4 regions of the Solibacillus sp. FSL R5-0449 genome follow, and region 1 is predicted to be linked to each of the others. Evidence: riboswitches for the same ligand, from Rfam matches in the RefSeq annotation. Region 1 holds a riboswitch; each other region holds the start of a gene.
What was found. A riboswitch is a leader RNA that binds a small molecule or an ion and turns the genes downstream of it on or off. The one in region 1 is predicted to bind cobalamin.
Positions count from the first base shown of each region.

Region 2: it holds a riboswitch for cobalamin, as region 1 does, so the genes downstream of both, MKY27_RS07190 (cobyric acid synthase) here and tnpA (IS200/IS605 family transposase) in region 1, are expected to answer to the same signal.
Region 3: it holds a riboswitch for cobalamin, as region 1 does, so the genes downstream of both, MKY27_RS07235 (glutaredoxin) here and tnpA (IS200/IS605 family transposase) in region 1, are expected to answer to the same signal.
Region 4: it holds a riboswitch for cobalamin, as region 1 does, so the genes downstream of both, metE (5-methyltetrahydropteroyltriglutamate--homocysteine S-methyltransferase) here and tnpA (IS200/IS605 family transposase) in region 1, are expected to answer to the same signal.

Region 1 is NZ_CP150239.1:2,737,604-2,745,447, forward strand. It holds gene MKY27_RS13715 (citrate:proton symporter) at 1-680, opposite strand, end outside; gene MKY27_RS13720 (response regulator) at 775-1,470, opposite strand; gene MKY27_RS13725 (sensor histidine kinase) at 1,475-3,031, opposite strand; gene MKY27_RS13730 (DUF1805 domain-containing protein) at 3,228-3,530, shown strand; gene MKY27_RS13735 (hypothetical protein) at 3,633-3,944, opposite strand; gene cobT (nicotinate-nucleotide--dimethylbenzimidazole phosphoribosyltransferase) at 4,512-5,570, opposite strand; gene tnpA (IS200/IS605 family transposase) at 5,737-6,210, opposite strand; cobalamin riboswitch at 6,396-6,576, opposite strand; gene MKY27_RS13750 (MBL fold metallo-hydrolase) at 6,623-7,546, opposite strand; gene MKY27_RS13755 (4-aminobutyrate aminotransferase) at 7,559-7,844, opposite strand, start outside.
Region 2 is NZ_CP150239.1:1,482,658-1,490,501, forward strand. It holds gene MKY27_RS07150 (DUF1835 domain-containing protein) at 1-347, shown strand, start outside; gene MKY27_RS07155 (serine hydrolase) at 442-1,749, opposite strand; gene MKY27_RS07160 (alpha/beta-type small acid-soluble spore protein) at 1,940-2,149, opposite strand; gene MKY27_RS07165 (class I SAM-dependent methyltransferase) at 2,404-3,171, shown strand; gene MKY27_RS07170 (GNAT family N-acetyltransferase) at 3,184-3,987, shown strand; gene MKY27_RS07175 (thioesterase family protein) at 4,000-4,404, shown strand; gene MKY27_RS07180 (DUF2785 domain-containing protein) at 4,422-5,222, shown strand; gene MKY27_RS07185 (S16 family serine protease) at 5,235-6,107, shown strand; cobalamin riboswitch at 6,197-6,384, shown strand; gene MKY27_RS07190 (cobyric acid synthase) at 6,539-7,844, shown strand, end outside.
Region 3 is NZ_CP150239.1:1,496,379-1,504,222, reverse strand. It holds gene MKY27_RS07265 (histidine phosphatase family protein) at 1-26, opposite strand, end outside; partial or broken gene MKY27_RS07260 (GntP family permease) at 201-404, shown strand; gene MKY27_RS07255 (3-hydroxybutyrate dehydrogenase) at 528-1,295, shown strand; gene MKY27_RS07250 (alpha/beta hydrolase) at 1,456-2,343, opposite strand; gene MKY27_RS07245 (cobalamin biosynthesis protein CobN) at 2,592-3,014, shown strand; gene dut (dUTP diphosphatase) at 3,357-3,794, opposite strand; cobalamin riboswitch at 3,965-4,150, shown strand; gene MKY27_RS07235 (glutaredoxin) at 4,296-4,523, shown strand; gene nrdI (class Ib ribonucleoside-diphosphate reductase assembly flavoprotein NrdI) at 4,520-4,888, shown strand; gene MKY27_RS07225 (ribonucleoside-diphosphate reductase subunit alpha) at 4,885-6,618, shown strand; gene MKY27_RS07220 (hypothetical protein) at 6,884-7,315, shown strand.
Region 4 is NZ_CP150239.1:1,834,190-1,842,033, reverse strand. It holds gene MKY27_RS08990 (dehydrogenase) at 1-216, shown strand, start outside; gene cbpA (cyclic di-AMP binding protein CbpA) at 310-951, shown strand; gene MKY27_RS08980 (hypothetical protein) at 1,096-1,722, shown strand; gene MKY27_RS08975 (hypothetical protein) at 1,842-2,219, shown strand; gene MKY27_RS08970 (cytochrome c biogenesis protein CcdA) at 2,444-3,154, shown strand; gene MKY27_RS08965 (cytochrome c biogenesis protein CcdC) at 3,283-3,774, shown strand; gene MKY27_RS08960 (DUF2621 domain-containing protein) at 4,064-4,507, opposite strand; gene MKY27_RS08955 (DUF1659 domain-containing protein) at 4,663-4,881, shown strand; gene MKY27_RS08950 (DUF2922 domain-containing protein) at 4,913-5,134, shown strand; gene MKY27_RS08945 (YvrJ family protein) at 5,200-5,340, shown strand; gene MKY27_RS08940 (SCO family protein) at 5,447-6,058, shown strand; cobalamin riboswitch at 6,410-6,590, shown strand; gene metE (5-methyltetrahydropteroyltriglutamate--homocysteine S-methyltransferase) at 6,752-7,844, shown strand, end outside.

The DNA of each region.
Region 1 (7,844 bases):
GTTTCAGCATTTAAAATACTGTTGCTTAAATCAAATTTTAACGTTTCCCCTGTTTGCGCTCGTTTCGCTATAAGGCGTTTTTCACGGAAGCCCATAAAGACTGCAAGTAACAGCATCAGCACAACACCGATGACCTGAATTTTAATTAACGGATGCCATAGCTCTGTTACATCTGTTTCAAGAACAGAAGCGACACGCCCTAATGGACCGCCCCATGGAATCATATTGATAATCGCCGCAGAACCGCCGACTAATAGTAAAAGTAAATACGGGTTCATTCCTAGACGAACATATAATGGCAATAAAGCCGTAATCGAAATTAAGAATGTAGAAGCACCTGAACCGTCAAGCTGTGCAATGACCGCGACAATAACCGTAACAATCGCGACAAGCACGACATTCCCTTTTGAGAGCGCTACCATTTTATTGATAATTGGTTCAAATAAACCGACATCCTGCATAATTCCGAAGAAGATAATTGCAAAAATAAACATGATGGCAACACTGATTACAGAACTAATTCCATCATTGAAGAATACCCCTAAATCATCAAACGAATAACCTGCAACAAACATCGCCACGATCGGCGGAAGAACCATTGCAACAATTGGCGATACACGCCCGCTGATTAATAGCGCGACGATAACTAGAATCGTAATAATCCCAATAATACTTAACATTCAACAACCCCCATTGCTTAGAATTCTTATAATCTTATGACAATTCTATGGGAGGTGGAAGAATGTGCTCATTTATTTAATAAAAACAATAAAGCTAATTTTGTTCATAAGTTTCACGGAGCACATAATTACGTTCCGGACGGCCGACTGTACCGTAAAGTAGCTTCGTCTCCAGAATGTTCATTTCCACTAAATATTCCAAATAGCGTCGTGCTGTGGAGCGGCTAGTCCCGATGACTTCGCTTAACTGTGAAGCCGTTAATTTTGTGTACTCTTGCTCATTAAATAAGTGAATGACCTTTTCAAGCGTAAACGTATCGATTCCTTTCGGCAGTACTTTTTCAGTAGCCGTTGAATGATTTTGCCTGTAAAACAGCGCATCCAAATCTTGCTGCGAGAAGTGTGTTTTCTTATGAAATGCAGATTGCATGTGATGATAGCGCTGAAATGATTTTTGCAGTCGCGCTTCCTCAAACGGTTTTACAATATAGTCGAACACCCCATATGCATACAATGCTTCCACATGACTACGTTCGGCCGCTGCCGTCACCATAATGATACGGATATTCGGGAAGTGTGTCCGCACATAGGCAACCAGTTCATAGCCTTTAACATCCGGAATATATAAATCCATCAACAGAATGGCTGGTGGTGTTTGCTGTTGGAGTGCTTCCTTTAAAGAAGCACCCGTAAGAAATTGCTGTACTTGTGCATTCGGCAAAAGCGTTTTAATATAGTCTGCATGAATCGCCGCAATGCGGAAATCATCTTCCAGTAACCAAATATCCATTGAATCACTTCCTTTGTAAAATAATTAAAAAGCAGGCCCCGCCTAAATCGCTTTCTTCTATCAACAGGGAACCTCCGACTTTTTCAAGTGCCTGTTCACTAATTGCCAGGCCGTAACCCCGATCATACCCATCCTTTGTTGTATACCCGAGGGTAAATATATGATTTGCCGTTTCTTCATCGATTCCTGGTCCATTGTCATGCACTTCAATGATCAGTTCATGGCGGTATTGATGAATAAACAGCTTAATTTGCTTGTCTTGTGTATTTGTTTGATCCAATGCATCCATCGCATTTTGCAGGACATTCCCTAATGCGGTCAGCAGTGCATCCACTTCTTCATCATTATAATCGATTAAGACGTCCTCTGTTTCAATCATAATCGTAATGCCGCGCTCTTTCGCTTCGGATATTTTCCCTTCGAGTAACGCCTGCAGCAATATTGAAGGCTGTGTGGCCAGTGCCTGCTGCTGTTTTGATGAATCTTGCTGCTCCTGCCTAATGAAAGCAATGGCCTCATCAATATGGGATTGCTTTAACAAGCCTAGAATCACGTGCAATTTATTGGCAAACTCATGTGTTTTTGCCCGCTGCATCCGTGCCTGCTGCTTCACCAGTGTCAGCTCATTAATCACCGTTTCGTACTCAAGCTTAGCCCGTAAAATATATAAATAACCGAGCTGCTTCTCGAGCTTCAAAGGTGTTTTGGAAATAATCATTTCCTGCTGCTGTAACGGAATTTCCAGTGCCTGGATGACCTCTTCTTTAAAGAGCCGTTCCGGTAACAGCTTATGTAATGAGATACCTTCTGCCAGTGGTGAAAGGAGTTCGTTTGCACGTGAATTGGAGATTACCACTTCATTATTCAATGTCGTCAAGATGACCCCATCTGTCGTTTCCTCGAGGATTGTATGATACGCCGAATAAAGTTTGGCGATTTGTGCCGGCTGCATACCGAGCAGCTGATCTTTTACATAAAGCGATAACAGCACCGCACAGACAATCCCGAAAACCGCGAGCAGGAGCGTGATTTGAAGCCAGCCGAAAAAGGCGGTATCAATTGTTCTTTGTATATCTTTTGTTAAAAATCCGACCGAAACTACCCCGACTACATTGCCGTCAACGAGGACCGGAACTTTCCCGCGGATCGATTCCCCAAGTGAACCGGTCGTAACAGAAACAATGGACTCTTTGTTTATAAGCGCCGAATCATTATCCCCGCCGACCATCGACAGACCAATCTTTTCAGGGTTCGGATGGGTGTAGCGAATCCCTTGCTCATTCCCTATGACGATGAAACTCGCACCGGTCTGCTTTCGTATATCCTCTGCAATCGGCTGAAGGATAGAAGACGGATCTTCCGTAGAAAAGGCAGCAACGACATCCGGCCGCTCAGCAATCAAGTATGCGCTCGTTAACGCCTTTTCTCCCATCTCCTCCAGTACCGATTCATCCAAATAATGATTGATCAACAACAAAAACAGCACACAAATCGTAAATACGATCCCGCTGATTGTTATAAGAAGACGGAAAGTAAGTGATTGTTTTAGGCGGGTTAGCATCGGAGGACCTCCTTTTGGATGTGGTTTTTTATTAGTTTAACATGGGAGTTTGGCGGAGAGCTTTGAAAATTAAAGGTTTTTCAATCCAATCTTAAGCCTCCCCATCTAAATTTCAAAACATCCCCCACAATTTCCCCGAAAACAAGTACCATTTTTCAATTGTTTCATATGATTTATATGAAAGGGGGAGAAGGTTATCGTCTATACGGAAACGATTGATCTTCAAGGTCATTTATTTACTGCAGTAACGGTTAATTTGCCTAAAACAACATTGCTGACTATTTCGAATGAGCGTGGGTATATTATGTGTGGTGCACTCGATGTCGGACTGTTGAATGAAAAATTGGCTGATCGGAAAATCATTGCCGGGCGTGCAGTTGGGGTTCGAACGATCGATGACTTACTTAAAGCTCCACTGGAATCCATCACATACGAGGCAAGAGCATGCGGCATTGAAGAAGGTATGATTGGTGAAGAGGCATTACTTAAAATGATTTAGTTCCATATGTGAGTTTCAATTAAGGAGCTCCATGCAAAAAACCGCTCTTTCAATTTCTTGAAAAAGCGGTCTATATTTTTATTGTCCATACTTAGGTACAAATTAAATGGCTTTATTGTAATAAGACGCTTTGGAACCTTTACTTCTTTTCACGGCTAGAAGCTCTTCCAATTTCTGAATATATTCACGATCTGCTGATATTCTTGTAAGGCTTGTTAATAAATATGGTCTTAACCCGGAATTAATTTTTTGGCATCGCGCAAGATTGATCAAATACTTGGCCATCTTAAATGACTTCAAGTGCGTATGTCCATTTTTAAATTCCTTCTTCGTATTGACGACCATATACTCCTGCTTTCGCCCTTTATAAAAAGGAATAATAATAAACTCATCTTTTTTAAAAATTTGATTCATATTATCTTCATCCTTTTCTCGAATATATTCAAAAACGACCTTTCACATACGGAGAAATAGTGATCACCCCGTTCCCTTTAATGCCCCTCCCGCCTCTCCTCTTTATTGGTCTTACCCTTCCTTACCCTATTTACCGGTTACTTTATTCCAAGACCGATTAAATAAGCACTTTTTTAGCGATTATTAACAGTTCGGAGATGTTTTTACATTTAGTTAATATAGGATATTACAGAGTAAAGGGTTTTGACAGGACAATCGCTTGAATTTAACTGAATTTTCTGTAAAATTAAATCAGCTTCATTCACTGCCTGTAATGTTTTCGTTGCACATTACATTTACGCGTTGTGTTCAGGGCTTTTCTTTATCATTACTGTCCTTACCAGAAGAAACGATAAAGTTCCGCTTATTGGTATTTTACTGGTAAATCAAATGGAATAGACTGAAAAAATATACTTATTTTATGGCAGAACCTTATTCATAGAAAAAAGCTACATCAAAAGTAGTTGTTACTTTTAATGTAGCCCGATTCTTAAAAATTATTTTATAAATTTACTTTATAAATCCTTTCTATTTAGCTATTAAAAGTGCCGCTGCTTCTTCCAACGTGACCATATTCGTAATCATCGAACAAGCCGCGTCAAGAATCGGAAATGCCAGTGCAGCACCTGAGCCTTCACCAAGTCGCATATTCATATGCAACATCGGTTCCAGTCCTAAAAGCTCGGCCGCAATTTTTGCACCTGGCTCTTCCGATAAATGCGAAGGAATCAAATACGCTTTTACATTTGGATTCAGTTTATAGGCGATCAATGCCGAAACGGTTGAAATATACCCATCGACTACGACCGGCACACGGTTTGCGGCAGCTGCCAGGAAGATTCCCGCCATCCCGCAGATTTCCAGTCCCCCTACTTTTGCTACAACATCAATCGGATCCTCCGCATTCGGCTCATTCATCGCAATCGCTTTTCGAATAACTTCGGCTTTATACTCGATACCGCCAGTTCCAACACCAGCTCCGAAGCCTGTTACCTCCAGCGGGTCACAGCCATGTAGTACCGAAAGTACCGCAGCGCTCGGCGTCGTATTGCCGATACCCATTTCACCGGTACCGATGAGATTGACCCCGCTTTGAATAGCTTCTGTCGCGACTTCAATTCCGACTTCAATTGCCCGAATCGCTTCTTCACGCGTCATTGCAGGACCTTTTGCCATATTGTCTGTTCCGTATTTCACCTTTTTAATGATGACTCCCGCGTCTTGAGGCAAGTCTTCTTTTACCCCGATATCTACCGGGATTACTTTCGCGTTCGTTATTTTCGCAATCGTACACATCCCTGTCGTCCCTTTCGGAAAGGATAGTGTTTGGAATACCGTTGTACTTTGCGGATTTGGTGTTACCCCTTCCTCATATACACCATGGTCTGCTGCCATGACGATCATCGCTTTGTTATCAATTTTCGGCGCAAGTTCACCGGTAATTGTAGCGATTTGCATTGCTAATGATTCAAGCTTTCCTAAACTTTGAGGCGGCTTCGCTAAAGAGTCTAGGTACTTGCGTGCTTTGTCTTCCATTTCTCGGTCGATTTCTTGAATTTGTTCAATTGTTTGCTGTAGTAATTTCATGTTTCGTTTCCCCCATTAATATGAATTTTGACAATAAATAAAAACCACCAGTTGAACTGGTGGTTTTCTCTGCGCGTGAAACGCTGGGTTACTGGCCCACGTCTAAAGACGCTCTGAAAGGTCTGCCAACCGCACTACGTTTCCGACTACCGCTAAAGCGGTGTACTTATTTTTTTCTTCGATTTAGTTCTTCTCCTGTGAATGGGTCAATGAATTCTTTCATCGTCATTTGATCCTCTAGGAGATCTTCCTGCAATTGATTTTTTATATATTCCTGAATGACTTTTCGGTTTCGCCCTACTGTATCCACATAATATCCTCGACACCAAAATTTTCGGTTGCCATATTTATATTTCAAATTTGCATGCCGATCGAATATCATCAAACTGCTTTTCCCTTTAAGATAACCCACAAACGCAGATACACTAAGCTTCGGTGGGATACTGACTAACATATGTATATGATCAGGACACGCTGTGGCTTCAATAATCTCTACGCCTTTTCTTTCACACAGTTGACGTAGTATTTTACCGATATCTGCTTTTATTTTCCCATAGATCATTCTTCTTCTGTATTTTGGCGCAAACACAATGTGATACTTACAATTCCATGTTGTATGTGCTAAACTTTTATTATCCAATATTGGAACTCCTTTCGTACGTAATCGGTTGACCAGACCTGATTTTATTGTACGACTGGAGTATTTTTTTTGTCCATAGCTAAAAGCTTTTTAGAACCCCCCGCATAGCAGGGGGTTTTCGTTTTCATAAAAATAGCCTGCAGTTTATTCGATAACAAATAAACTACAGACATATCCAGTGTCTATAAACAGTAAGCGTATTAGGCAGGTCTCCTGGCTCAGATTCACAGTTCCATAGCCCCTTCCCAGATTGACATCCAGTGGGTTTTGCTATGAAACTCCTCCATACAGTGTTGGGATTACGCTAAAGCTTTTCACTTTATTCCCTATTCTCCCGTAACGGGCACCTAATGCTTGATGAATTTAACATTACTTTACTTTGAACCTATTTTTTCGTCAAGGGGTCTTTCATTCAGCTTTTAAACGTCTCCCCAATCGCCAACGTTTTCAGCTCCACATTTTTCAATTCCGCCTGCTGCCAATGTACATGCAGCCGGTCAATCGCTTCTTTCGGTGTATCATCTGCGAGCATGTACGCACCGTAATGCATCGGGATAAACACTTTTGCCCCGACATCACAGAATGCCTGGATCGCTTCTTCAGGTGTCACATGAGAGGCATGCATAAACCATTCCGGCTCATAGGCACCTATCGGCATTAAAGCTGTATGAATATTGAAGCGTTCGCCGATTTCTTGGAACCCTCTAAAATAGCCGCTGTCTCCGGCGTAATAAATACTTTGCGTATCCGATTCCTTTTGCAGCACAAAGCCGCCCCAATGCGATGTGTTCGTATCCCAAAGCATACGCCTTGTCCAGTGCTGGGCAGGAACGAAATGAATTTCAAGCGTGTTCGCTTCATGCTTGTCATACCATGAAAGCTCTTTAAAGTTGTGCAGTCTATGACGCTTCATCAAATAACCGAGTCCTTCCGGAATGAGGAATAATACATTGGGGTTTCGTTTTTTCAGCTTTTTTAACGTCGGAAGGTGCAGGTGATCGTAATGCGCATGCGATATGAGGATGAGATCAATATCCGGTAACTCCTCTAACCGCAGTCCCGGTTCGGTCAACCGTTTCGCTACACCCATCCAATTTGCCCAAACTGGGTCCGTTAACATATTGAGCCCTTCTTTTTGAATCAGAAAAGTCGAGTGGCCAATCCATGTAATCGACTGCTCGGTACGATTACTTTGCAAAAACGCAATTTTCTTTTTTTCACATTGCGGCACTTCGTAATCGACGACTTTCTTTTGCTTTGATCGCTGCCATTTCAGGACATCTTTAAATGTCCCGAGTGAAGTAACTTCGTCTAAATTTGAAAAACGTTGTCTCATCGCATCACTCTCCTATTTATAAAGGCTTAAATTCCTACGCTGATTCACCAGCTCCGGTTTCATGACTATCCTTGCAAAAAAGTAAACTAGAAAACTCAACCAAGTCCCCTGTACAGTCAAGCTGTTTGATACCGGGATAGATGAGGAGATAACACTCAAGATATTTAATGTGTAAAATACTAAAATTCCAAGCAACGCTATAGTCATCACGATATTTTTTCTAGCCATTTGTTTCCGCAACGCACTGCCCACGCCGCTAAAGCTTTGCTTAGTCTCTTTAACTTGTTTAATTAAAGCA
Region 2 (7,844 bases), 1.3 Mb from region 1:
GTCGGCTACTGATACAAGCGGAACGTCATATATTTGAAAGGGAATGGGAGCAGCTTTGTCAATCCACTGATGTTCTGCGAATCTGGCAAAATCAAAAGATAAAGAGTGTTCCTGAAAATTTCTATGATAATTATATTACCAATACAGTGAAGAAAATCCATCAAAATAAGCAGCAGAAAGACTTTATAAAATCAGCCAGAATTATCGGAGAAGTAATAGGTCATCTCGATCAATATATTGGCGATCAGTTTATAGAATATCGAGTTAGACGTTTAATTGTCGATGGGGTTTTTGACATGGAAGGTGTCCCGAAGGCAATGCATTCCTATAGTATAAAATTGCGGTAAGGATTTTGTAAGAAGTGGGCGCGGGGAATTACTAAATGAAAAAGATGCTTCGCCAAAATAGGCAAAGCATCTTTTTTGTAGTGAAATAATAAACTTAGTTCAACAGCGCTTCACGTACCTCATCACGAAAATCTGCATCATTCAAAAGCATTCTTTCAAATGAATTTCGATTGTTGCTTAACAGGAAACGTTCATGAAATTTCAGGTCATTCAGTAAAATGACCATTTCGTACTGGTCTCCTTTAAGGTTTTCAACATACATCGCGTTGTTTAAGACGAACAGTGTAGAGCCGCCTTTTGAGCCAATATGTGTATATTTCTTATAATTTTCTTCATTTAATTGCATCGGCCACTCCATTACATCCCGAATTGTTTCAGCTGCAATTGGTGGCAGCTCGTCATTGGAAATAAGTGCGAGCAGTTTCCCGTAATCACTTGCAGAAGCGCCAACTAACCGATCCGACCAAACTCTTTGTACGGCAGGAGATGCGTCGAACTTTTCTTCACTTACATTAATTTCGCCTGCTTTTATTTGCAGGCTGATCGATTGGGCTAATTTACGATACTCTTCCATTGATAAATTTTGGAGTGCCTTGATTAATTCCTTTTCAGACATCCCATCTTTTTGAATAAAATCAGGGATTAAGAGTGCACTGCCAATTGGATAAACATCCTCGTGCTGTGTTAAGCCTAACTCTTTTTTTCTTTGATTGATCGCATCCACCCCGAGCAGATTAATTAAATAATCTGTATTGGCATTGGAGCTATACGTGATCATCCCTTTTGCAACTTCATGCAAAGTGACTTCATTATTTTGGATGCCTCCATCTTGTTTTAAAGCTTCTAACCATGCTTCATGTCCGCCCCCATCCGTATTTTTAAAATAGTAACGGTTCAATTCATTCAATGATATTTTCCGGTCTTTTTGAAGTTTATCTTCATCAACCTGCATGGCATATTCAACTGCAATAAGGATTTTTACTGTACTTGCCAATGGCCTTATAACAGTTGACTGATAGGTAATGAGAGGTTCGCCGTTTTCAGCAAAATAAAAAGAGCTGGATTCCGGATTTTCTTTTAAATGTTGGATAATATAATTGGGGTTATCTCTAAGTAGAGCATATGCTGCAATTCCTGTAATTAAAATAACGACTCCGCAAATGGTTAATCGCTTTTTTGTATAAGTTTTTCGTTCCGTCAAGATCATAGCCAGAATACCAAGTAGGAAAGCAATGAGGAAATTTATATTGAAAACTAAAACGGCAATAATAATTCCAACTATTATCGCGACCGTCACAATCGCTTTCTGAACTTCTTCACGTGTTCTATGTTTCTTATCCAATAAGGGGATTAAAGTGAAGAAAATAATTCCACCTAAACCAATCCAACCATAAATATTCATAAATGACCTTTCCTCCTTTGTAAACCACAGCTAAGCGTAACCAAATTTCCTTAAATTGTTATTACTGTCTTTTACGGAGGAAAGCTGTAAAAGTTTCATTTTCCTTTTATTTGTTTTTGTATGTAATCTTGTTGAAGAGCCAAAATGAAAAGAAAACGCTACAAATTATGTAGCGCTTCCTTCTCATTAATTATTGTTGATTTGAATTTCCGCGTAATTGCTGCTCTGCCATTTGAACTAGGCGTTTCGTAATTTCGCCACCTACAGAGCCGTTAGCACGAGCTGATGCATCTGGTCCTAATTGAACACCAAACTCTTGTGCAATTTCGTACTTCATTTGGTCAACTGCTTGTTGTGCACCAGGTACACGTAATTTGTTTGAGCTGTTGTTGTTTGCCATTTGTTATCGCCTCCTTCTGACATTAGAATGTGCCGAGAAAAGAGTTTCATACCATATGAGGAATAGGTAATTTACACTTCAATTGGGAACATTTATAAACTTTGTAAACTCAATATATATCCATTCGTAGATGTTGAAACGCACCCTATCGAAAACAAATTAGAAAAATTGTCGGATTGTAACATCTGGAATAAAGTGGTTTAATTGGGACATCTAGTATAGATTTATCGTCATAAATATCGTTGCGGAAAGGGATGACTTTTTTGAATTCAATTATCGAAAACAACAAAAAAAGCTGGGAGATTGTAGCGAAGCATTTTGCGGGAGGAGATGCATTGCCAAGCTATGGACCTTTAGCCCAAACAGAAGAGGAACTGAATTTAATCGGACAGATTGCCGGGAAAGCGGTCTTGGAAGTTGGATTTGGAAGCGGCCATTCTCTTTTATATATGAACAATAATGGTGCAAAGGAACTTTGGGGTGTCGATTTTTCGGAGGCACAAAGAGCACTTGCGCAGAAAACGTTACAAGGCATCGAGGCCAATTTATTTACGGCTCCAATGGAAAAAGAGATCGGTTTACCGAAAAATTATTTTGATTTAGTGTATTCCATTTATGCGATTGGCTGGTCAAGTGATCTTCCGGCAACATTCAAGTTAATTCACAGCTACTTAAAAGAAGGCGGCGAGTTCGTTTTCAGTTGGGAACATCCTTTTTACAATCAAATCAAATGCCGTGATCATCAGTTTATTTTAACGGATTCCTATCAGCGGGAAGGTTATATTGAAACAACGTCATTTAAAGGGGAAGATGCGCCAATGCAAATACCGAAATATAAAATGGCGACAATTATAAATGCCCTTATAAAAGCAGACTTTGAACTTGTAGAAATTATTGAAAGTGATACGCCATCTCATTTAAAAGGTGAAGAAATTCCGTATTCCGAAAAATATTATTCTCTACATAAAGCAAGCCACTTTCCAACAACTTTTATCGTAAAAGCGCGTAAACGTACTTTATAGGAGGCAAGCAAAATGATTCGAAAATTAACAAACGAAGACTTGGAAATTACAATGGCACTTGTACATAAAAGACCAGCAGAAAATTTATTTATCATCGGTGATATTGAAGCGTATGGCATGGAATCTGATATCCAGGATTTATGGGGACAATTTGATGGTGATCGGCTGATTGCTATCTTACTGCGCTATGACCAGAACTACATCCCGTATAGTGAAGGGAACTATGATGTCGAAGGATTTGCCAAAATAATCAGCGGAAATCCAGGGCGCATTGAAATATCGGGACTTCAGCACTTAGTCACGCCATTAAAAAAATGGATTGACCGCGGTATTCGTCGGGACAGTGAAACGTATTATGCAAAATGTACTGAATTGACGGTTCCGACTGCTGAATTGGATTTTTCAAATGTGACGTATTTACAGCCTAGTGAGTATGAAGAAAATATTGAAATGCTCCAATCGATTCCGGAATTTTCCACGGGGACATTCAGTGTTGAAGGAAGAGAGCGCGCGGAAAAGTTTAAAACAGGGCGCACTTATATTATTCGTGATGAACAAGGTGTAATGGTGTCTTCCGCATCAACAACAGCGGAAAATTCACAGTCCGCGATGATTGTAGGTGTTGGAACTAGACCAGGGTATGGGAAAAAGGGATATGCGACACATTGCATGTTAAAGCTTTGCCAAGACCTGCTCGCTGAAGGTAAGTCAATTTGTCTGTTTTATGATAACCCGGCAGCAGGACGAATTTATAAGCGGATCGGATTTGAAGATATCGGATTTTGGTCAATGGTCCGTTATGATGAACGAAAATAAGGAGGAAACATTGTGAGACAGTTATTAGCAGAGCAACCGATTCAAATAAACGCCTATGATATTGATGCGATGGGCATTGTCAGTAATATTGTGTATGTCAGATGGTTTGAAGATTTACGTGTGACTTTTTTAAATGAACATTATCCATTGGCGGATATGATGAAAATGCAAATTTCTCCGATTTTGATGAAAACGGAGGTTGAATACAAAGCACCTTTAACAATATTCGATCAACCGGTCGGACGGTGCTGGATGGTTAAAATAGGGCAATCAAGTTGGGAAATGGAGTTGGAAATTGCAACGGAGAAGCAAACACATTGTACCGGAAAGCAATCAGGCTGCTTTTTCAATTTGGAAAAGAAAAAAGTTGCAAAAATTCCTGAGCCACTAAAAGAACTTTTTGAAATGGAGCAATGAAAAGGGAGCTATTAGTGATGAAAGAAGTCCTAGAGGGAGTAGTAAATAAATCGATCGATGTGGATTTAATCAATCTAAACGAATTAATGGAGTTCATGTTAAACAATATCGGTAATACGGATGGCTATTTACGGGATAACTTAATTTATCGGGGATTTTGTGAATTAATTCTGAATGGGAAATTTACTGATGAACAATTAATTGTGCTAGTAAAAACATGTTTGGATAATGAGCACCTTTACTTGAATATTACTCAGAGCGAACCTTCTGATGATGTATTTACAAGATCGTTTTCATCACTTGTTATCACCCTTATTTTAGGGTTAGATCGTGAAAAAAGAATATTGCCAGAGGAACTCGTTGTTGAGGCCATTGACCAAAGTATCCAATATCTTTTTCTTGAGAAAGATTACCGGGGGTTCGACAATACGAAAGGCTGGGCACATGCGGTCGCACATGGAAGTGACTTATTAGCAGAAGCAATTAGACATCCGCTAATGGTTGATACGCATTCATTATGGAGTGCATTACAAAGTTTGAAAAGCTGCCTTCATACTGAATACGCTTTAATCGATGAGGAAGAAGAACGCATGTTACCGGTCATTGATGCATTACTGGATAAGGGACTGACAGATGAGCAACTGTTGAAGTGGTTAAAAGGATTGCATTATGTAGAAGTAGAAGATTGGCATAAGAAATACCGGTATGAATGGAACGTGAAGCAATTCGAGGCGGCATTATTAAGACATTTATTAAAATCAGCCAAATGTACACAAACAGCCGATTGGATTATTCATGGAACTCCCACTTTAGTTTAAGGAGCTGAAAAATTGAAACGCATTTCTTTAATAGTACTGCCATTCGTTTTATACATATCAGGTTTGCTCGCTTATTATTTTGATAAGATTAACGGTTATCTATTTATTATTTTAATTATAGTCGGCTTAGGTATTTCGATTTCCGGTTTTTTTCTTTACCGGAACGAAAAGAAGTTGAAAGCTGCTTTTTTAGGGATATTTTATATACTATCTCTATTAACTATATTTGAAAGCCGACTGATCGATTATGAAAAGTATACTTATTTCCTTGTCTCATATAACGAGCCTTTTGAAATAGTGGAAGATTCAGGTGTTAATGTACTGGCAGTGGATGTTTTTGAGGCCCCATATATAACAGATTTGGGATATTTAATTCATACTATAGAATCTTCAACGAATAAAAAAGTTTTGGATGCGGAAGTTGTCACGAATGAAATCCGGTACCGTTCGAAAAACGTAGAATTACTAAGTTATGTACGTCCCGCGGAGAAACATTTTGAAACGATGAAGGAAAACGTCATTGCTTATTTACCAGAAAACTCTTCTGCTATTAATCAATTTTTAGAAAGAGAAGATATAGAAGGTGACAGTGCGGGACTTGCCGCTGTGTTAAGCGCTCTTATCGAAAATGGTGACGTTAATAATAATGTGCCGATTGCTGTAACAGGAGCGATTGACAGCAAAGGAAATGTAAAAGAAATCGGTTCGATTAAAGCGAAAACTTTAATTGCCGAACAAAGCGGTTTCTCTCATATTCTTCTACCTGTGGAAAACGCAGAAGAAGCGAAGAAAGTAAAAAAAGATGAGCAGCTAAATATAAACATTATTGCGGTGGCGTCTATAGATAATGCTGTAATGGAAATTATGAGGCTCAATAATGAGTAACCTGTGCTTGCGTGTGCTGAAAAATTAATTGTAATCAAGAATGGTCCTATCATTTTTTTATCTACTATGTTATTTTTATAATAATTTAATAATTTGCAATTTAAATAAGTGCTTACAGAATTTTGTAAGGTAAAAGGGAAATTAGTGAAAGACTAATGCAGCCCCCGCTACTGTAATAGCTGATGAAATCACAATAAATCACTGTCGTAATGATGGGAAGATGTGAAAGTAAAACGAAGCTTAAGCCAGGAAACCTGCTTATTCAATCGATACTTACTTTTCGGAGGGAGAAGTATAGGCGAAACTAGTCATTGTTTTTGTGTATTGAAACAATATCCATAATTAATTTCACATGCCTGTACCTCTTTTTCGATGAGAGGTAGAGGCATTTTTATTTTATTGGGATATTTACAGTATGGGAGGAGATTTTAGTGCAGGCAATTATGATTCAAGGTACAGCATCCGATGTGGGAAAAAGTGTACTATGTACAGCGCTTTGCCGCATTTTGGCAAATGACGGTTATCGAGTGGCTCCATTTAAATCACAAAATATGGCGCTTAATTCTTATATTACAAAAGACGGTGGGGAGATTGGGCGTGCACAGGGGGTTCAGGCAGAAGCCGCAAAAATTGACGCAACAACGGATATGAACCCGATTTTACTTAAGCCTAAAGGGGATATGATATCGGAAGTGATTTTCAACGGAAAACATTATGCCAATATAGATGCGCTAAGTTATCGTGAAAATTTTGTGGAAACAGTCATGCCTGAAGTTCGTTCTTCACTTGCCCGTTTGTCGGAGAGTTATAATGTCCTTGTTTTGGAAGGCGCGGGAAGTCCCGCGGAAATTAACTTAAAAAACCGGGACATTGCCAATATGCGCATGGCACATGAAACCGACGCCGCCGTAATTTTAGTTGCCGATATTGACCGGGGCGGTGTTTTTGCTTCAATTGTCGGGACATTGATGTTATTGGACGATGCGGAAAGAGCCCGTGTCAAAGGAATTGTTATTAATAAGTTTCGTGGAATGAAAGAATTGCTGAATGATGGAATCGGCTGGCTTGAAGAATATACAGGAATTCCTGTACTTGGTGTTATTCCGTATTTTGATATTCACATTGAAGCTGAAGATTCGCTCGCTTTATCCAGCATGCGTTTTAAAAAGCCACAATACTATGAATTTGCGATTGATGTTGCAGTTATCCGGTTTCCGCATATTTCGAATTTTACCGACTTAGACCCGCTCTTTGAAGAACCGGATGTAGGCGTGCGCTTTGTTACGGCACTGAGTGATTTGAAAAATCCGGATGTCGTGATTTTACCAGGGACGAAAAATACGGTGGAAGATTTTTTATGGCTTCAGCAAACCGGGTTAATGCAAAGGATTTTACAGTTAGCGAATCAAAATGTTCGTATTATCGGTATTTGTGGAGGTTACCAGATGCTAGGTGAAATAATCCGTGATGAGCATGCGGTTGAAAGCACAGGAGGCACATATTTAACTTTAGGTTTGCTGCCTATTGAAACAACATTTATTACTAGTAAGCAAACAGTGCAAGTTTCCGGCAGAAGCTGTACAGGTCATGAAATTGAAGGGTATGAAATTCATTTAGGGCGCAGTGTAGCAACAAAACCAATGAAGCCTTTCATCCAATTTTATGACGGCAGGACAGATGGTATCTATACGGAGCAAGTATTTGGTACATATGTTCACGGGGTTTTCCAAAACCGTC
Region 3 (7,844 bases), 1.2 Mb from region 1:
CAATGACGAATTACATACAGTTTCATAACTGAAATCTCCTTGCACTTCATGATAAGACTTACTACCACTACATTATGTATAGCCACTTCCTCTTATACAGTATAAACTAATACATACAAATAATAGAAGACGCGAGGTAACAAAAAATGGAAGATTGGATAAAAAATTTACTAAGTCCTGCAATTGAAATTATGGCGGCCAATATTCCACCTTAAGTTATGCACCGTGTCGTGGCAATGGCATCAGGAGGGATGGATACCCTTCCTCATAACGGCGCGGTCATCACCCTGCTGGCGGTAACAGGATTAACACATAAACAGTCTTATCGTAACATTTTTGCTATTACTATCATTAAAACATTGGCCGTATTTGTTATCATCGCTCTTTATACATTCTTTGGATAGTTTAATAGGCTGGTAGTTATGAAATGGGTTGCTTCAAATACCGAAAGTTTTCATTAGTGCTTTGACAATCAAAATTAAACGGAGCCAGCTCTTTTGGCTCCTAATCTAGGAGGCGTTTTTTGGGTGGTACAAAATAAAGTGTTATTCATTACAGGTGCAGCACAAGGTATAGGATTTGAAATAGCAAAAGATTTTTATACTAAAGGTGCTTTTGTCGTGCTGACCGATATAAATGAAGAAAAAGTGAAAGCAGCAGCGAGCACGCTTGGTGAAAGAGCTGCTGGATTAAAATGCGATGTTACAAAAGAAGAAGAAATTATAGCTGCAATAAATGAAACGATTCAAAAATTTGAGCGGATTGACATACTTATAAACAATGCGGGCATGCAACATGTAGCAATGTTAGAAGATTTTCCTACAGAACGATTCGAACTACTAATAAAAATTATGTTAACGGCTCCATTTGTATTAACCAAACATGTATTACCACATATGAGAAAACAAAAATTTGGTCGTATTATTAATATGTCATCCATAAATGGACTCGTTGGATTTGCAGGAAAAGCCGCATACAATTCGGCTAAACATGGGGTTATCGGGTTAACAAAAGTCGCGGCACTTGAAACGGCATCAGATGGCATTACAGTTAACGCAATTTGCCCGGGATACGTAGATACACCACTTGTTCGAAACCAATTGCAAGACTTGGCAACAACACGCAATATTCCTCTCGAAAATGTATTGGAAGAAGTAATCTATCCACTCGTTCCCCAAAAACGATTACTTGATGTAAAGGAAATTTCTAATCTTGCTTTATTTATTTCAAGCGAGGATGCAAAAGGAATGACTGGTCAGGCTGTCGTATTAGATGGTGGGTACACAGTACAATAATTAAAAACAGGTGTGATGAAATTTAAAATTTTCAACACACCTGTTTTCTGTTAGTTCAATGCACTTTTCCCTTACAAACTACTGTTAATTTGGCCGACAAATCTCCACCAATCACTTGCTTGTGTCGGATAATATACTATTTATGCATTGTTCATTCGGGTTAATTCTTTATGATATTGAGCAGTTGTTTCATAGCTTTCTTTGCTTCCGGAATCGGAAATACCGGAAAAACATGATTCATTCTCGGGTATTCGAAGTAATCGATTGTTACGCCTTGTTCTTTTGCTTTATCGAGCAGCATAGCTGCATCGACAAGCAGCAGTTCACCAGTTCCGACAAAAGCGGTAATTTGACCGATGTCTTTCAGTTCCCCATAGACAGGACTTATTTTGTAGTCGGTTAACTCCAATCCGTCCGCCCATAACCTACCCAGCTCCTGTGCACCGAGCACACCTAGCATCGGGTCCAGTTTTTCAAGTTCTTTATAGCGCGGATCTTCACCGCGGACATCGAGCCATGCGGAATGTAGAACAATATGCTGTGGCTGTTTTTTTGAGAACCTCTTTACATCCTGCGCCAGCGCCAATGCCAGTCCACCGCCTGCTGAATCCCCCATAAAAATAAACGGCGCATCATATTTTAAAACGAGCTGATCATATAAATCATGAATGGCAGTAAAGCACTCTTTATGTGTATGTTTAGGCAGCTTCGGATAAATCGGCACGACAATCGTGAAGTTTGATTCCTGTGCAAGCTTCACTAAATAGCGCCAATGAAAAATCAGTGGATCATTAATATAGGCACCACCATGGAAATAATAAATGACCTTTTCCGGTGTTTGCTGTTCATTGATCGTGTAATAGTTCATGCCATTCAGTTCGTCTTTTTGGATTTGGTGCTGCTCTTTGAATTTAGCATCCAGTTCATACGGTCTTTCATTATGTTTCATTGCAATAAAATCATCGAGCAGGCGTAAATCCATAAATTTCTTTTTCGTTCCGCGCAGCACTAAAAACTTCTCAAACAATACACTTTGCACACTTCGCATACAATGCCTCCCTTTATCTCACACCAAATTTAACATTTTCCCTTTGTTATCAATTCGCCTAAAATCGATTGATCCCCTTCTCAACGGAAAAACGTTACCCTTATGCATATGCCCATTTATACTTCGTTAGAAAAGTCCTTATGTAACTTCAATCTCTTATTATTCCAATAAAATAAAAATAAGATCATTTTGAAACTTTTTTCCAACTTCTTCGTAAATTAGGAAATGAGTTTAGAGGGGGCATGTTCATGCTTATTGGATTTTACAGTGCACTTATCATTTTCACTTTATTATTTATCATTGCTGCTTTCTTTTTTATCCGGCAATTCGTAAATAAGAAAGTATCCCCCTATAATTTGAACACAATTATGCTTGGTGTGCTTTCGCTGTTTATGCTGATTGTTTCAGGGATTTACAGCTACGATTTCTATCATCTGCAGACAGGTGATCAGAAAACTGCTGGAGGAAGTTGCGAAATCACCTTTGTAAATGGGCATGGCAGAAGTATCGATACGACTGAGGTTACGATTGAAAACAAAGTTTACAATATTAAATCCAGTACTTACAAAGACTTCCCTGATGGGCGTTATCAATGTGAATTAACGTTTTTACCGATTACAAAAATTGTGACGCAAATCGATATTGTGACAACAGGAAAGAACGGTGATTAATATGATTGATTTTTCAATTGCATTTATACTTATTTTAGTTTTTATTACACCACTTATTCTATCGATCTACTACAGGGAAAAACCGAAAGTGGATAAAGGATTTAAAATCGCCTATCATGGGCTATCATACCGCCGTAAATTTTTGCGCGACCTTTATTCCATTCCCATTTGTATCATAGCGTTGATCATTATTTATTTGTTTGAAGGTTTCACTAATCTCTTTATATTTTTCACGCTATTTTTCATACTACTTTTTGGGATTCAAACTACGTACAATTATATAAAGTGGAAAAAAGAGGATTAGAAAAAGCCTGAGTTCATCTGGAACCAGGCTTTTTTCCATTATTTCACTCCGCTCGAACCAAAGCCTTTGTCACCGCGCTCCGAATCTGTCAGCTCGTCCGTTTCTTCAACGAAAACTTGCGGAACATATTGAACGACTAACTGAGCGATACGCATCCCCTTTTCAATCGTAAACGGCTCTTTCCCGTGATTAATTAAAATAACCCCGACCTCACCGCGGTAGCCTGCATCGATCGTACCTGGACTATTTAACACAGTAATCCCGTGTTTCAATGCTAATCCGCTACGTGGACGTACTTGAGCTTCTGTTCCTTCCGGCAATTCGATTTGAAGTCCGGTTTTAATTAACCCGTATTCTCCAGGCAGTAAAACGTTGTCTTCAACCGCACTCAAATCCATCCCTGCATCCCCTTCTCGTGCCTGTTTCGGCATTACGGCTTCGGGGTTGGTTTTCTTAATTTTTAATTGAATCGACATATTCATCCAACTTTCTCTTTTTATATACTAACTTCATGCAGTTATAACAAAACCATATTTTTTCTTTATTTTCAATAGTGAGTTGTCTAGGGTTTTGGTTGGATTTATGCAATCATTCAATAGACCCTTTACTTTTAGGTTGTTAACGCTTATACTCAATTCAACTATATATTGTGTTTTTTTAACAAGGTACTACTAAATGTAGTTTAAAAGGGAAGTTTGGTGCAAAGCCAACGCTGTCCCCGCAACTGTAAATGCTGACTGAAGGCGAATAGACCACTGTGCTACTGGCATGGGAAGGTACGTCTGACGGATGAAGCAAAGCCAGGAGACCTGCCTCGTTAAAACTACGTACATTTCTTCGGGGAATAGGAAATGGAGGCGCGCTCTCTTTCCGTTTCCATTTCAAGCTATCCTGTTTTCCGGGATAGCTTTTTTTGTTTTTTTCCGCAAAATATATACGGCACAATCATTAGTAATACTTATATAGCGAGGGATTCTATGATGAAACTTTATACGAAAACAATTTGCCCAAAATGTCTCTGGGTAAAATCCGAACTTGATGCAGCCAAATTGGAAGTAGAAGTCATTAATATTGATCAGGATGAAAAAGCAAAACAACAAGTAATCGATGCAGGTTTTCAGTCAGTGCCGTTATTTGAAATAAACGGTGAATTTATTGCAGAGCCGACTTCTATTATCGATCGCATTTCTGAAATAACTGCATGATCATTTATGCTTCACGAACTGGCAATGTACGATATATCGTGCAAAAACTCGGCTTGCCCGCTATGGATCTGGCCGAAGTGGTAAAAATCGATGAACCGTATCTGTTACTTACGTATACGGATGGATTAGGCTCTGTCCCCCCTATCGTCGACCAGTTCATGACGGCAAACTACGAATTATGCAAAGGAATCATCGTAAGCGGAAACCGTAATTTCGGTCATGATTTTTTCGGCCGTGCTGGTGACACTTTAGCTGCACAATACGGAATTCCGTTAATAGAAAAAGTGGAAATGCGAGGAACTCCGGCTAATTACGAATCGATTACAGATTACTACTACTCCATTTGGAAAGAGGCATCGATATGAAACAGTATTTAACATTAAATAACGATATATTAAACCGTTACCGTGCGACCGGTGAACTGGATTTGGCGAAAGACAAAGAAGCGACACGCCGCTATTTTCTGGAAGACGTCAATGTCCGTCTGCGCTACTTTATAGATATAGAGGAAAAAGTGCGCTATTTAGTTGATGAAGGCTATTACGAAAAAGAGTTTTTAGACTTGTACTCGATGGACTTTATTAAACGGATGTACAAAAAAGCCTATTCCTACAAGTTCCGGTTCCCTTCCTTCATGAGTGCTTCAAAGTTTTACGAAAGCTATGCGATGAAAAGCCGGGACGGAAAAGAGATTCTGGAAAAGTACGAGGACCGGATCGTCATCATCGCCCTTTATTTGGCACAAGGTGATGAAACATTGGCGGAAAAGGCCATTGAAGCGATCATGACTGCCTACCAGCCGGCAACCCCAACTGCTTTAAACAGCGGGAAAAAAGCGCGCGGCGAGCTTGTCTCATGCTTCAAACTGACGATGGACGACACAATGAACTCGATTGCCGAGAACATCGGTTATTGTTTGGAGCTTTCCCGTTTAGGCGGCGGTGTCGGGGTAAACTTGACCGATCTTCGTCCATTAGGGGATCCGATTAAAGGGATCTTAAACCGTGCGAGCGGGGTTATGCCCGTTGCGAAACTGCTGGAGAATTCGTTTTCTTACAGCAACCAATTGGGGCAGCGAAACGGTTCCGGCGTCGTCTATTTAAATGTTTTTCACGGAGATGTTGAGTCATTCATTTCGTCTAAAAAACCTAATGCAGATGATAAAATACGACTTGCTACGTTATCGACAGGCATTATTTTACCGGATATTTTCTTTGAACTGATGCGTCGCGATAAAGATATCGTCTTGTTCAGTTCTTATGATATTTATAAAGAATACGGTAAACGCATGTCGGAAATTTCAATTACGGAAATGTACTATGAGCTATTGGATAATCCGAACATCCGTAAACTGAAACGATTAAACGCCCGTAAACTATATACGGAAATTAAAAAGGCACAATTTGAATCGGGTTACCCGTTCGAAATATTCGATGATAATGTAAACAATGTCCATCCATTAAAGGAAATCGGGCGTGTGAAGATGTCGAACCTCTGTAGTGAAATTCTCCAGTATCAACAAACAAGCGTCATTACCGACCAAAATGAGCCGAATAAATATGGTCTCGATGTTTCTTGTAATTTAGGTTCAATTGACATTCACGAAGCGACGAAAGTTCAGGATTTCGGACAGCTTGTTGATACAGCAATGCGTCTTTTGACGAATGTTTCAACGATGACCGATATCGTCAACGTCCCTTCTGTATCCAAAGCCAACAAAGTGATGCACTCTGTCGGGTTGGGTGTTATGAACTTGCATGGACACCTCGTACAAAGTGGGATTCGTTATGGTTCCAAAGAGTCAATTGAATTTATCGATGCGTTTATGGAATCGTTGAACTATTACTCGTTAAAATCATCAATGGAAATCGCGAAGCAAAAGAACGAAACGTTTTATCGATTTGAGAAAAGTGATTATGCGAGCGGGATTTATTTTGAAAACTATATAAACAAAGAAGATAAAGATTTTGCACCAGAAGTGATTAAAGCACTTGGGGCTACTCCGATTATTACTCGAAATATGTGGGATGAATTGAAAAAACAAGTTCAGAAATATGGACTATTCCATAGCTATCGACTGGCAATCGCGCCTTAACTGACTAGGGCTTTCATTGTTGTAAAACAGTGTCAAAACAAGTGAAATTGCTGGAAAGCCGTAAAGCCAAAAATACGACAACGTAATTGGAAACGATAAACGTGAACGTTGCGAAAGCAGAAAAAAATTTTTGGATAGCATAAGGTGAAAAAAAGCATATTTTGTGAGGTTGTAATTCTCGCTAAATATGTCCTAAGTGCCAATACAATCGGTAATCAGCAGCCAAGCACCTTTCTATGAGGTGAAGGTTCAACGACTATAATACTTGGTAGGCAAACGCCTATATTGTATAGTCTACTCCCTTTTAAATATCAGGAAACTGAGGGTATTAAGGACAGGCAGTATTTCCTACATCCGCAGCTGTACGGCTTCCATCTCCCCTGTTACAGAACGTGTGGAAGTTCGTGATTATGCGGACAGTCGAACAATTTATCCGATGCCATTTTTAACGAATGATAACCAAGAACTTTATACCGAAGCCTATGAAGTAAACCCGTATGAACTGATCGACCTTTACGCAGCCGCGCAAAAGCATGTCGACCAAGGAATTTCCATGACACTATACGTAACGGATCAGTGGAACACAGAACAATTAGCAAAAGTCTACATTTATGCGTGGACGCGTGGCATTAAAACCGTTTATTACGTACGCCAACGTTTACTTACAATTGAGGAGTGTGTCGCATGTCAAATTTAACGTATAAAGCGGTCAACTGGAATACCCCGACGAGTGACCTCGCTCGTATTTTTTGGGACCAGCAATGGAAACAAATATGGTTCCCCGAAGGTGCGACTTGTTTCTAACCGAAATTCACAAGGTTAGAGTGAATTGATTAATCAATTCATAACTGTTATCACGAGGAGTAGAATGATTGGGTAACGCCATGAAATGCTCCCCTTAATACTCCGATTAGCATGATATTAAGCAAATAATTGATTGTTAAAAGCTCGGTGAAGTCGGCTGAATGATACCCTAATGTTGATTTAATTATTAACAAGGAAAGACCTTTAGAGGTAAAGGTTGTATCAGATAGGTCGGAGGTCTATAAAATATCTATGGTTAGGATGTTCAAAAGAACTGACGAAGTTGGGAATGTACGAGTCTATAGGAACAGAATGTAGAAATGCATTTGCTGCCGAAGTTGCGGTGTAAGTGTGGATTAGTAAGATTCTTCAGTATGAAAATCCATATAGTGTTACAGGCACTATCAAGCTTACAGGCTTAT
Region 4 (7,844 bases), 900 kb from region 1:
TCAACAATCGGCTATATTATTCAGCTATCGGAAAAATGTACAGATACGTTATGCGCAAAGGTATTTTATAAAATCCGGGAACATTACCCGAAAAACGACAGCGTACTGGAAGCCATCTATTTTGCATCGGTAAATAATAAAGAAAACAATTTACCGAGCTATCAAAAATGCCTCGATTTAGCATATGCATATATTTATTATGAAATTTACAAATAGAAATCAACAGTAAAATACGAAATATTCAAAAATCTCTTTCGTATTTGAATGACTACCTTTAAAATAAGAGTAGTACATCAAGGAGGTAGTGCCATGTTAGTGAAACAAAGATATATAAAGAAGAAAGATGTAAGTTTTGTAAAAGAGACGGATGCCATTAAAGACGTACTCGGTCAGCTAAATGACAATGGTTATAGATGCATCCCGGTATTGGATGAAGCGGGTGAAAAATTCGTCGGAAATATTTATAAAGTCGAGTTACTCGAGTATAAGTTAAAAGATGGCGACACGAAAGCACCTGTTAAAGCACTTACTGAAGAACCGGATGCATTTGTACACGAAAACAGTTCTTTTTTTGAAGTGTTCCATTCAATTAAACAATTGCCTTATTTGGCGGTTGTAGATACGAAAGGGAACTTTGCCGGCATATTACCTCATTCAAAAGTATTTGAGCTGCTGGAAGAAGCGTGGGGCTACCGTACAGGAAGCTGTGCGATCACAATTGCATTGCCGGACACGGACGGTATTTTAATCAGAGTACTGACGGCAGTAAAAAAGGTATGGCCGCTGCATTGTGTGTTCTCTCTTGATGATGATACGACTTATTTGCGCCGAGTGGTTATTACTCTGGCAAAAGGTGCGAAACAATCAACAGTGGACGAGCTGGAAGCCGCCATCTTAAAACAAGGTGCCCGTATAATTGATTTGGAAGTATTTGATAAAGAAAACTTTTAGTATTAAAGCGATTCGTTCATTAGAGCGAATCGCTTTTTTTTTATGAAATGTGTACTAATACAGAATTAACGGTAAATAAGAGGGTTTTGGGTGATATATATCGAAAAGTATATAGAAAGGGGTATGCCGGAAAGGAGTACACGAATGTTTATCCAAATAAATGAAGAAAAAATCGAATTTACTAAAGTAGAGATAATTGTACTAGAACAGGGGATCAGCGACCTATTTGAGAGTTTTGATAAAAAAACGCTTGGCGAACTGACAAAGCAGAAAAAGTATGAGCATTTAAATGACTTTGTTGAAGAACAAAAACACTTAAAGAATGTGCCGGCCGGTGCAGCAATAAAATCCCTAAAAGAAGAAGGGAATCATACTTACAGACAATTTTTGAATAACTACGGTGACCTGACTTACTCCCGTTTTGTCGTCAGTGGTGACGAGGATTTATTGAAACAACGAGGCATTTATACGATCATCGCAAATAATGAACTGAAATTTTGCGGTGTGTGTGCAAGAACATTTAAAGAGCGTTTTAATCAACATATCGGCAACATATATGCAAAAGGTTGCTACCGGGATGGAACGTCTACACATTGCCATGTTAATGCAAATATAACAAAGCTTTTGCAGACAAGCGATGTTCATTTTGCCATCTATCCTATGGAGAATGAAAAGGCGATGAACAAACTGAAAAATGCCATTGTGAAACGGTTCGAACCAGAATGGAATTTACGTTCCAACAGAGAGGTTTTTGAATTAACTTCAACATAATAATAAAATCTGCCTTTCATCTGACATGATAAAGGCAGGTTTTTTCATTTTACTACATTTTTCCGGTTTCATTTTCGACAAAAAGTGGGAATAGTAAGTGAAAAAAGTAGGTGATGATCATGCAGGCAGCATTAAAACATTACAGGCAAACACATAGCGAATATAAATGGCTGCATTTTTTGGCAGCTGTCGTATTGGTATTTACATCCGTATTCTGGTTTGTACTCCCGTACTTCATGATTAATTACGGAAAATATACGACGAATGTATTCCAGCAATCATTGTTGTTGATTGCCTTGTTCACAGTACCTTCCATCGTTGTGACATTACATTGCTGGTTTATTAATTTTAAGGCAGCTTTACGATGGAAAAAAAGCGCTCCTAAGGAATGCGTATGGCGCTGGTCAATCAAGTTCCAGCTAATTACGATTTCAATAGTAGTGTTGTTTACTTCAGTTATTTATTCCAGTCTTTTTATTATTGATATGATTCGATAGTAAAATCTCCCTTCCCATATCAAATGTGCTAAAGTGCCACACAGTTCAACCGGAAGAGCCTTTCATATGCAATGGTATTAACAACGGCACTTTCGCACATTTATCCCTTTAACCTTTCTCAGTTTCCTTATTACATGGACAAAAAATATTCATCTAAAAAAGGAAGTAAAGTATGGTGAAATTTGGTACGATGGATGTATCAATGTTAAGGAGAATGAAGCAGCATGAATACAGATTTAAATGTCCTTTTAGCTTTTGGAGCCGGTTTTTTAAGTTTTATTTCACCATGTACGCTACCGCTCTATCCTGCATTTTTATCCTACATAACCGGTATGACACTCGATGAGCTGAAAGCCGAAAAGGGAATGATGCAAAAACGCGCAATTTTACATACTTTATTTTTCCTGCTTGGATTTTCGATCATATTTATCGCAATCGGATTTGGAACCTCGTTAGCGAAAGATTTCTTCTTCCAGTACCAGGATTTACTGCGTCAAGTTGGCGCAATTTTAATTGTTGCATTCGGTCTAATGATTGTCGGCCTTCTGCAGATTGACTTTTTAATGAAAGACCGCAAGTTTCAGTTCAAAAATCGACCATCCGGTTATTTCGGTTCAGTGCTGATTGGCCTTGCCTTCGCAGCGGGATGGACACCTTGTACAGGTCCGATATTGGCAGCGATTATTACGCTTGGCGGAACGAATCCCGATTCGGCAATGTTGTATATGCTTGCATATTACTTAGGTTTTGCTATCCCGTTCTTTACATTATCATTCTTCATTTCTCGAATGAATTGGATTCGCACGCACAGCCAAAAAATTATAGTCGTTGGCGGCTATATTATGATCGCGGTCGGTATTTTATTATTCTTTGACGGATTGACTTACATTATTAATCTTCTCTTGCCGATTTTCGATGGTTTTAAAGGATTCTAACTGTTCCATGCTTATTAAGACCATGCTATACTAAAGAAAGTAAGATAAGTGAAAAAGTGTGCATGATCCATTATATTATCTCGATAACACGATAATTTTACATTTGTTCATGCAAGAGGAGGAATATGATGTTCGACAGTATACCTTCTCACTATTTATTAATTGGTTCGACGATTATGGCAGTTCTAATGGGATCTTTCGTAATGTTCATAAGACTGCGTGCACAAAAAAAGCCGGTAACCACGAAAAAAATACTTATCCCGCCTTTTGCAATGTCAACAGGTGCGCTGATGTTTATTTTTGAGGAGTTTCGTGTAGCGCCAATTCAAATAGTAGAAGCGGCCGCACTAGGCTTGTTATTTTCATCTGTATTAATCTTAACGTCGAAGTTCGAAGTGCGAGACGGCGCAATTTATATGAAGCAATCTAAAGCATTTCCATTCATATTAGTGGGATTATTAGTACTACGTATTATTTTAAAATTAATATTTGCCGAAACATTCGATGTCGGTGAACTTGCCGGTATGTTCTTTATCTTGGCGTTCTCGATGATTTTACCGTGGCGAATCGGTATGCTAATTAAATATAAGAAGCTTGAAAAATCGCATATTGTTGCATAAAAAAGACTGTCTCTAAAAGTTTTAAACTTTTAAGACAGTCTTTTTCTGTTAAGGAAATTATATACGATCGCGCTGTGGATAACATGAAACTAAATTTTTGTCCCCGTCCAGGCTAAAGCGCCAACTCCTCGGTCATTTCAGTCCCTCCGTGCAAAAGTGGTGAACCGTTTACTTTTGCGTCGGGCCTTCCTAGTCTTGCGGCTCAAACGATGTGAGTCATTGGGGGCATGCCACATGGATGTGGCGTTTTGCCCACTCGGAGTTGAACGGGCTCTTTAGCGCTTTTGTCCTATGCCTCAAATAAATGGTCATAATTCGTCGTATCAATCTTCATTTCAGTAAGTTTTTTACGTAAAAACTTATGGTCGCGTTTTGGTGAAGCAATAATATAGCCGCGAATAATTAAGTCCAGGTCGATTTTAGAGGCACGCTCATTCAATGCGATTTCACCGATTTTACCGGCGATCTTTTCTTTCGCAACTTGGCGGAATAGCTCTGGTACAGGACTGACAAGCTCGGTAAGTAATTGTTTTTCATCTTCACCCCAAAGGTGAATCGTTTTATCTAAGTATATGTTTTGCCAATCTAGATCCGATTTACCATCCTGTTTCGGCAGAGCCTTCAAAAACTTGCGGAACATAAAAAAGCCGCCAATCCCCATAAGCGAAACCAATACTACCACCCAAAATAAAATAAACCATAAAAACCAGCCATCTAAGCCCACAATGTTCACCTCACTACTAAATATTGTCTATGAAATTCTTTCTACTAAACTAATGGTGATATACCTCATTAATGTCTATTATATAAGGTTTTGTAAAATTTTTCATCGTCCTTGTCCCTTTTTTCTGTAAAACATGACATATATAGGGCAAGGAGGTGATAAACATGAACGAATTCGGATTTTTAACTGCAACGTTAACAGTATACTTTCAGACAGGCCTTGATGAATTTAACGAGCCGATTATTAAAAGTTCCACATTCCGTAACCTGGAAAGAAATGCAACTGCACAACAGCTCTACACAGTTGCTACAACAATCGTCGGCTTAACAGATTACGATTTTATCGAATCTGTGAAAACGCAAAAAGATATTATTACAGACTAATTAAGATTAACGAAGTAAAGGAGGTGAGCGTATGGCACAAGTTCTACAATTAACATTTGCCAATATTGCAGGAAATACGATGACGATCAATATTAATGATCCGAAGCCGAATCTTACGGAGGCTGAAGTGAACGCTGCGATGCAGACGATTATTGATCAGGCGGTATTTTCGAAGGATGGATTTTTATTCAATGTGAAAAAATCAGCGCGCATCGTTGAACGTAATGTTACAGCGATCGAACTGAACAGCTAATAGCAAGGGCGGGCCGGTGAAGTGTAATGCTTTACCGGCTTTTCAAATGTAAGGAGGGGATATTAATGGAGCAGTGGATAGCGATTCTTCAGGAAGTAACATTTCCGATCTTTATATCATTTTATTTACTGTATCGGATAGAAACAAAGCTTGAAGCGATTCATACCGCACTTGTATCATTACATCATCCTGCAGACAGAGCTTAAAAAGTTCTTCACAATGTTGACACACAACCATTCCTTCAATAACTATTGAGAATATACTAAATATTGGGTAAGATGAGAGTAATGTTCAAAGAGTGGAGAGAGAGAAATGAAAACGAAAAAAATAGTATTCGCACTTATGCTCTTGGCAGCAACCGTTCTCACAGCTTGCAGTAATTATCAGTTTAAACCGACGACAAACTTTGAAATTAGCGGGTTTACGATGACCGATCACCGGAATGATGAGGTGACACTGGAAAGTCTAAAAGGGGAACCATGGCTGGCGATGTTCATCTTTACAAGCTGTACAACGATTTGCTCGCCTATGACGATGAATATGACCCGGGTGCAGGACCACCTTGAAAAAAAAGGTCTGGAAGATTATAAAATTGTCGCGTTTTCAGTTGATCCTGACTATGATACACCGGAGCGTCTGACAGAATATTTATCGCGTCATAAACCGGTAGACGAATCAAAATGGCATATGCTGACAGGATATGATCAAAAATTTATCGAGCAGTTTGGCAGAAACTCATTTAAAACTCCTGTCCAGGCAATTGAAGGGAATTCACAAGTTATCCACGCCGATACATTTTTCCTCGTGGATGAAAAAGGAATTGCCGTAAAAAACTATTCAGGTTATGGTACTGGAGAAGATGGTGTTCCATATGAAACGATTGCGAGTGATATGGAAGCACTCATTGATGAACGTTTAAATTAATAGTGGAATGATAGATTAACTTGCGGAAAAAGTGCTGTAACTTTTAACGCAAGTTTTTTTGTGGAGTGGGTGTTGGTCTAATAAAATATTAAATGTGCTAATAAACCCGCTGATTTTCTAATAAGTTACGGAATGTCTAATATAGTTGCGGGATACGCCAAAATCAGTTCCTGTTCAGCTAAAAAGTACGCCAACTCTTCTAAAATCACCTGCAGAAGTGCTAATATAAATCAATTTCTTCTAAAAAAAAGCACAATGGCATCAACCGAAATTGTTCAAACCAGAAATTGAGAAAGCAATAAATAAAAAGAATTTTCAAAACTCAAATTCTATGATATAGTATACGAAATTACATACTGTGTAAGTTACGGTGCTTGTGAGAACAAGCTGAAAAGGGAAACCAGTGAAAGTCTGGTGCTGTCCCGCAACTGTAAATCGGAGTTCGTGATATTCAACCACTGTCTATTGATGGGAAGGATCACAAGAACGTTGATGATGAGCCAGGAGACCTGCCGGAAACTAGTACACGCCAATACCTACGTGGAAATAGGTGGTGATTTTGTGCGAAAGTGAGACAACATCCTTTGATAAAACAAAGGTTTCTTTTGTCAATCTCTTAAACATTCACACCCCTCTTTCATTTGGAAAGAGGGGTTTTGGTTTTTATGTAACAAATTTAAGGAGGAATTGTTTATGAAAACAGCAGTAATTGGCTACCCTTATATTGGACAGAATCGTGAATGGAAGCGTATAACAGAGGCATTTTGGAAAGAACAATTATCTTTGGAAAGTTATGAACAGGAAATGAAAAACTTACGTATCGCTCAACTTCAGCAGCAACAGGATTTGGGGCTGGATATTTTAACAGTAGGAGATTTTACATATTATGACCGCATGCTTGACTTAGCCGTTATGTTTAATATGATTCCATCTAGATACGACCACCTTTCCCTGCAGCATCATTTAACAGCGTATTTTGCAATGGCGCGCGGTGCTGAAAATGTGGTGGCATGTGAAATGACGAAATGGTTCAATACGAATTATCACTATATTGTACCGGAATACGAGGGACAGCAACTGGCATTGCAACACAATGTTTACGCGCAATATATTCAGGAGGCAATCGAAGCATTCGGCACAATCCCTCGTGTGACTATTATCGGTCCTTTTACCTTTTATAAACTTACAAAAGGTGTAGGTGACGCACAAAAACAACACTATATTCAGCAGCTGGTAAATGTGTATAAAGAGTTGCTTCAGTCGTTGGAAGCAAGCGGTGCAACTTCGATCCAGCTTGAAGAACCAAGCCTTACAAAAGACCTTACTTCCGAAGATATTGCATTAGTTCAGCATTTCTATCATCAAGTATTAAAAGGACTGACTGTTGAAATGATCTGCACAACATATTTTGAAGCGTTATCCGACTATGAAACAATTATTAAATTGCCTGTTGATGGCTTTGGACTGGACTTTGTTCATGGAAAAATTGAAAATATAGCATCGTTAAAAAAATTTGCTTTCCCAAAAGATAAAGTTTTATATGCCGGAATTATTAATGGTCGGGATATATGGAGAGCCGAGTTGCAGAAGCAGTTGGCGCTAGTCGCGGAAATACGATCCTATGTACCATTTTCACCAATACATCTACAAACCTCGTGTAGCCTTCAGCATGTGCCAGTTACAACAGCGGGAGAGGATGGCATTGTGCCAGAGCTGCTAAATGCTTTAGCATTCGCAAATGAAAAAATAACGGAACTGCAAATGATTAAAGGGAAGATACTTCACC